2 regions of the Paenibacillus sp. RC21 genome follow, and region 2 is predicted to be linked to the other one. Evidence: predicted binding sites of a transcription regulator. Region 2 holds the regulator's gene; the other holds the start of a gene.
The links. The regulator LexA, encoded in region 2, represses DNA repair genes until DNA is damaged. The targets are predictions, from matches to a motif close to CGAACATATGTTCG.
Positions count from the first base shown of each region.

Region 1 (3,423 bases), 370 kb from region 2:
GCTCGGTATGAATATTCAGGATGAGATCGAATACGAGATTTCTCCAACAACCACGCAATAAGGCGAAGTATACGAGCTACAATCTCTATGTCTTCGTCCTTTACAAGCAGATAAACGTAGCCGAGGTCCAGCGAACCTCGCTTCAACCGCTCCAGAATGAAGTCCGTCTGCTCCTGTGACAACTGGATGGTCGGTATAGTGAGCATGAAACTGATCAAATTGGAATTTGTCTTCTTTCTTCTTGCTAACAGGCATATCATTCAAATAAAGATACTCTTGATAATTTTTTTCTTGCACTAGTAAAGCTTCGACTAAGATGTTGGGAAAGATTACGCAGTGTTCTTTTCATTTATTTTCTACACCCTCATCGTAAATTTGACATACTTTATACATTATATTCCTTTAGCAATGGAAAGCATAATTATTTTTGTATTATTGATTTATGGTACTATCTTAAAGGAGCATTCTAAATGCATAGTGCTAGATGATTAGTTTTATTTTCCTTATCTGCGAACTGTTTATTTATAATGCCCCCCGATTTTTAGGGACCTTTCCAGCGCCTGACCGGCGTTGGTCAAAGAGGAAGCTCTTACAATAGCTGCACTACCATAGCGTTCTTTAATGCTATCTGTTGCTTTTTCCAGGGAACGTGTACGCTCCTGATCTTCAAAGAAGGAGAGTTGATATGTTTGATCGTCAACCAGTTCACTTAAAGTGACACCTAGGCGTCGTATCGGCATGCCATTCCAAAAATTATAAAATATTTTTTTTGCTGCATCGTACACTTTATTCGTATTGTTAGTCGGGTCAGTAAGCTTCATTTGCCTGGAAAATCCAGTAGGGGCTTCATATGGACTGCATATACAACTGACAGTCACAACAGAACCCATATACCCTTTACGACGGCTGTCTCGACAAACCTCTTCGGTGAGTTCAAGCAAAATCGTTTCAATCTCATTCTTGTTCGAATAATCCTTGGGCAGGGTCATTGCATGGCTTATCGACTTTTGCGGGGAATCGAGCGTAGATGGGATAACAGGACTATCGTCCAAACCGTTAGCAGTTCTCCACATAATCTCAGCCTGGATGTCCGACTGTTTTCCAAAATGACTGCGGAGTTTCGTCTTAAGTTCTGGCAAAGTCATTCTGCCTATATCTCCAATAGTTGTTATGCCAAGCCGTGCAAAATGTGCTGTCATCCGCGATCCCACTCCAAACATTTTGCTGACCGGCTGTGGCCACAATAAATGTTCAACTTCTGCTCTGGATAGTGTGAAAATCCCGCTTTTGTTCTTCTTGGCCCAAATGTCAGTTGCAATTTTTGCAAGTATCTTATTGAAGCTGCTTCCTATTCGAACCCAAACTCCAGTTTGTAAAAGAACATTTTGCTGAATGTCTTTTGCAATAACTAATGAATCACCAAACGTTCTTACACTACCAGAAATATCCAAGAACTGTTCATCAATACTAAACACTTCTACAAGATCAGTATACTCCTTGTATATATTCGTGATTGCTAAAGAAACATCAATATAGTATTTCATCCGTGGTCGTACGATAACAAGTTTAGGACACTTTTTCACAGCTTCTCCCAGACGCTCTGCTGTAGTTACACCAAAACTTTTTGCAATGGGGCACGCCGCTAAAATGATTCCCGACCTACGTGAAGGATCGCCAGCTACCACAAGTGGTTTATTTCTATATTCTGGGTGAGAAGCTTTTTCCACGCTAGCGTAAAAACTTTGACAATCTGCTAAAAAAATTGTTCTCTTATCTTTTTTAATCATGTTGCACCTCCAAAAAGCAAATGAATAAGAACATACATTCACAAGTCAATTATATACCAAACATACGTTCTATATACAAAGTAAATACTGGAATTAAAAAAATAGTGGAGACAGCAATTAAAGAGCTATCTCCACTATTTTTGTTACTTATATCATGTGCTAAGCATCCTGCCTTTTATAAAAAATATATTACTAATAAAGAGCTTAAGTCTATCTAAGATGTTTAGGGATATAAAAACAATTACGCCAAAAGCATCATATCGATTAAATCTGCTGCTAAAGATTTAGATCCACTCACACCTTTTACATATTTTAAAGGACCGTCAGATGACCAATTCATTGTACTGAGCTTCTTTACTCTCTTATGCATCATATTATAATCGATTCTATCACGCTCATTTATGCACATTGTTAGAAGCTTGGACCCCGCAATAGAAAGAGCATCTAGACAAACAATATGAGTGATACGGTACTCCCCGTAGTCAATCCATTCCTTGGAGAATGTATCTTTAATTGATCGATAATAGTTTAATGCAACTTGGTATCTCTCTTCGTTGCTCGTCCCTATTAACTTTTGTTCCTTAAATAACAATTGAGTAGTTCGATACAGATTTTGGAGAGTAATGTGACGTCCGCGAGTGCGTTTACCTATTATGCTGCCAATATTGTGGAAAGGACTCTCTGGTCTAGTGATAAGTTCAGTCGCGATCCAGCTAGACTTATCAGAATTACGGCGTTAAGATAGTGCATTGTAAACCCTCCACATCATATCGACTCAACCTGATAATCTTATGGTATCATCAACGATGACAGAAGTATAATTTATGATAAGTATGCTTTCGATGCATTTCAGTAATGAATAATGTGAAATGAATTCAGGAGGACACGTATGGAAATTCAACAATTAAAATATTTTCAGGTCTTGGCTGACATACAGCATGTTACGCGAGCTTCAGAGGTACTGAACCTTTCCCAGCCAGCATTAAGCCGATCAATCTCCAAGCTCATTTCATTGGTTTGAACGAATTAGCTAATGAATCCCTTATTTTGTTAAAAAAGGATACGCTCTCCGTCAAACCACGGATCTGATGTTTCAAGAACACGGAATCCAACCTCACATCACCTTTGAAGGCGAAGAGGTCGCAACCGTTGCGGGACTGGTGGGCTCAGGCCTTGGCGTATCGTTGCTTCCAGACTTACAGGGACTGGACACCCATAAGGTTGTCCAAGTCCGCCTAAATGCCCCAGAATGCCACCGATCCATAGGATTAGCATGGAGGATTGAGAGATATTTACCGCCCGCTGCTGGGAGTTTTAAAAATTTTATTATAGCCAAATTTTCTTAGGGAAATTTTACAACTGGGAACAAGATGAAAAGATTAGAGCAGCGGGCTGATTATAAAATTCATCTCTATTGGATGCTAGGATTAACCGTATTTGGGATGCATCTGATACGCAAATAAAATTAAAAGCATGGGAAACCTGTCTCCTCTTTAATGAACCAGTTACTACGACCTGATATTTTGGAATTGAAGTGAATAGAACTCACTATAACTTGTGGGAAATAGGGTGCGGTTTGGTCACAACATGTAAAATCACACTAAATACTGAGATATTTCAATAAGATTTTGATCCG
Region 1 covers NZ_JBIYCS010000002.1:416,669-420,091, forward strand. The annotation lists gene ABIA61_RS07180 (hypothetical protein) at 1-206, opposite strand, end outside; gene ABIA61_RS07185 (DNA polymerase IV) at 519-1,787, opposite strand; gene ABIA61_RS07190 (hypothetical protein) at 2,029-2,379, opposite strand; gene ABIA61_RS07195 (LysR family transcriptional regulator) at 2,677-2,808, shown strand; gene ABIA61_RS07200 (LysR substrate-binding domain-containing protein) at 2,876-3,133, shown strand; gene ABIA61_RS07205 (VOC family protein) at 3,383-3,423, opposite strand, start outside.
Region 1: the regulator LexA is predicted to act here: its motif matches at 1,845-1,858, upstream of ABIA61_RS07185 (DNA polymerase IV).

Region 2 (3,423 bases):
GGAAAAGCATTTCGTTCAGAGTACATAGGATAAATGATCATACAGTAAAGATAAAGACACAATAGTTCACAGGGGAGAATAGACATGAAAAAGCATTTTTTTGAATTTTCTCAGGACTGGGATTTAGATGAAGAGAATACGAAATTTTTATCAGTATTCACTTACTTCAAATGTTAAAATTCTGTTGAAAATGATAAAGTCCTACCGACTGCTAAAGGGCCCCTTAATATTGGTTCAATATCCGTTTTACACTATAATGCGGCACAAAAAAGCGGGAAGAAATCCTTCCCGCTTTTCGCTTAAAAACAATCATTAACGTCTGCGTTGTCTATCATTTACACTAAACAGATTAACAGCCAGTGCGTTACCTCTAGCACGTGCAATCGCTCTCTGATTTGAACGGATCGATAATCCTCTTCTTCTCACGTGACGTTTGAAATGTCTTTTACACATGATATCACCTCCCTTCACAAGAAATGAAGGTACGGATGAATTTTAGAAGTGTTTATGCTTACGGTTACGTTTGGAAATTTTGATGTTCAATGCATTGGTGGCTAGTGCGTTACCGCTTCTTGTTTCGGCGGCTGCGGCCTGAAAGACTTTTACGACCAGAAATTTGTTCTTGCCGATACGGTGCTTATACGTTTTGACTCGATTTTTGATCATCTTCTTATCTCCTTTGCTAAGGTCTACTTTATTCATATGTCAGTAGCGCTAGCAATGTATCAGCATAAATCTATTAAAAGCAAAAAGAAGCTATCACCTATGATCCTAATATTCAGAAACTAATAAAGTATGGAGATACGGAACGTAAAAAAACTTATGCTTACCTGCCGTATCCTTTCCCACTTTACGTTGTAGGAGAAAGTTACAGCAGATTAGCATAAGTAGAATAGTAAAGAATGAAGATAAGAAGCTGGTAAAAGAAATATTACTTATTATAAAGGGTTTTAAGTTTTTTCTCGTAATACGCTTCCTGGTTAAGAATACGATTATTCAGTTGTTCAGATAATATACCATATTTATCTAAAATAATGATATAATTCTTTTGATCCACCAATATACAGAACAGTAATTGCAGGTATAAACCGTTTAATCTATGGGCTATCAAAGGAAAAAGAATAGCTGTGAGGAACATTTTGTGTACATAAAATCAACACAAAACCGGCTTGCCATGGGCAGCCGGTTTTGTTGTAGCGGGAAGAATAACGGGGCTGAAAAATGAAAAATCAGTGGAAGTCCCGGAAGAGTCCTACAACCTTGCCCAAAATACTGACGTGCGTCAGACGAAGCGGTTCAAAGGCCGGATTTTCCGGTTGAAGTCGAATATGATCTTTTTCCTTGTAAAAAGTTTTAACAGTAGCCTCGTCCTCGTCTGTCATGGCCACGACAATATCGCCGTTATCGGCTGTCTGCTGTTGACGTACGATGACATAATCTCCGTTGGCAATACCAGCTTCAATCATGCTTTCTCCTACAACAGATAACATGAATATTTTATCCTCACCAACAAAATGTTGGGGAAGAGGAAAGTAATCTTCAATATTTTCTGTTGCTGTAATAGGCAGACCAGCTGTAACTTTGCCGACGACCGGAACACGACTAATTGAGTAATTAATCAAGTTGCTGTTATCCGATTCGTCTTGGCCGAGTAACTCGATGGCCCGCGGTTTCGTTGGATCACGACGAATCAGTCCCTTTTTCTCCAGACGATCCAAATGACCGTGAACCGTAGAACTGGAGGCCAATCCGACAGCCTCACCTATTTCGCGTACAGAAGGGGGATAACCCTTTAGACGCACTTCATTGCGGATAAATTCAAGAATGGCCTGCTGGCGGCTTGAAATCTTAGACATACCGTATCAACCCCATTTAGTAACGTTTGGGAAAATTATAGCATAGAACCTCCGTTCGTACAAACGTAAGTTCTAAATAATCCTAAAAAATAATCACGAACTTTTGTTCTCTTTTCTATTGAACAAAACAAATGTTCGTGTTATATTGTGAAAAAACATAGGAACAAACGTTTGGAGGACGCGACAAATGATGAAATATAGCACATATCAAAGTATTTTTCCAATGAATTTAGAAAAGATTCAAAATGTCCGGAATGAGAGAAGGGCGCAGCTTGTACGGACCATTTCCAACAGTCTCCTGCCCAAACTTCTTATTCTGGTTATCGTTGCCTGGATTGCGGGTGCAGGTGTACTGACGGTATTCGCGGCTCCTTCGGTTTCGAATGAAGAGGTGACCAAACTTATTGTACAACCTGGGGATACATTGTGGCGGATTGCCTCCACTCATAAACCGGAACGAATGGATACACGGGTATATATAGAAGGAATTGTTCGGATTAACGGAATGGAAGATCGAGGAGTGCAGGCAGGCCAGCTTTTAAAGCTTCCGCACTTCTGATCAGTCACATTAGAGCTGTCAGGGAACGTGATACGGGAACCTTGACAAGCTCTTTTCTACATGTCAAAGTGTATTATATCTTTGCTTATATGGAGGGGACAGAATTTGGATATAGACAGCTTGGTACAGCGCATCAATGAATTGGCTCGCAAAGCAAAAGCCGAAGGATTGACGGAAGAGGAAACAACAGAGCGCGCCAATCTTCGGGAAATTTATTTGGATAACATTCGCCGTAATTTCCGGCAGCAACTTGATACGATTGAAATTGTGGACGAAGATACGTCGAAGGGAAATGGTGGGCTGAAGCATTAATGTCGCTAAAGCGGCTTAGCCCGCGTAATTTGCTTTTCGTTTTTTTAAGGTATCTATTTTTGGTATCTATATAGATTAGGATTGGTAGCAATTGTTTTAAGCAATATATTTGGGAAGGGAATTGAGAGATGGCCCGGTCATTTGAAAGAAAAGTTCGCAAAAACACAGCGCATTTGAATAAATCGCGCAAAAAGCAAGGCATCCAAACCATTAGTGGCGCCGGTTCTGCAATGGATATTTTCCGTGGACGTAATATTACCGTGCCAATCATGTTGGCTGGACTTGCAGTTCTGTATATGCTCATGAGTTATTTTTTGACTAAGACTGGTATGCGCGGCATGGACTGGCTTGTATTCGGCTTGTATTTGATGCTGGCTGTTATCTTTTTCATCCGCCGTCCTTATTTGAAGGTTGGAAAGAGCACGCTGTATATGTTGAAGGGTGGCAGAGAGCGTCCAATGACGGCAGAGGATATGAAAGCCATCAAGATTGAAAAGGGTTACGTAACGGTTGAAAGAAAAGGTAAGGGTGGCAACTTTATTTTTACAAAATCACTGGGCCGTTATGATACGGATGCCATTGCAGAGCGGCTTGAGAAGTTTGCGCTATCTAATCAGGTTCAAGTAGACAAAAAATAACGACTTCTGTTGGTTAGAATCGTTTAGATTGTCCGTGGGCCTGTAGCCTCTGTAAATA
Region 2 covers NZ_JBIYCS010000002.1:48,581-52,003, reverse strand. The annotation lists gene ABIA61_RS05390 (hypothetical protein) at 313-453, opposite strand; gene ABIA61_RS05385 (hypothetical protein) at 496-666, opposite strand; gene lexA (transcriptional repressor LexA) at 1,230-1,856, opposite strand; gene ABIA61_RS05375 (LysM peptidoglycan-binding domain-containing protein) at 2,047-2,415, shown strand; gene ABIA61_RS05370 (DUF896 domain-containing protein) at 2,521-2,727, shown strand; gene ABIA61_RS05365 (hypothetical protein) at 2,856-3,365, shown strand.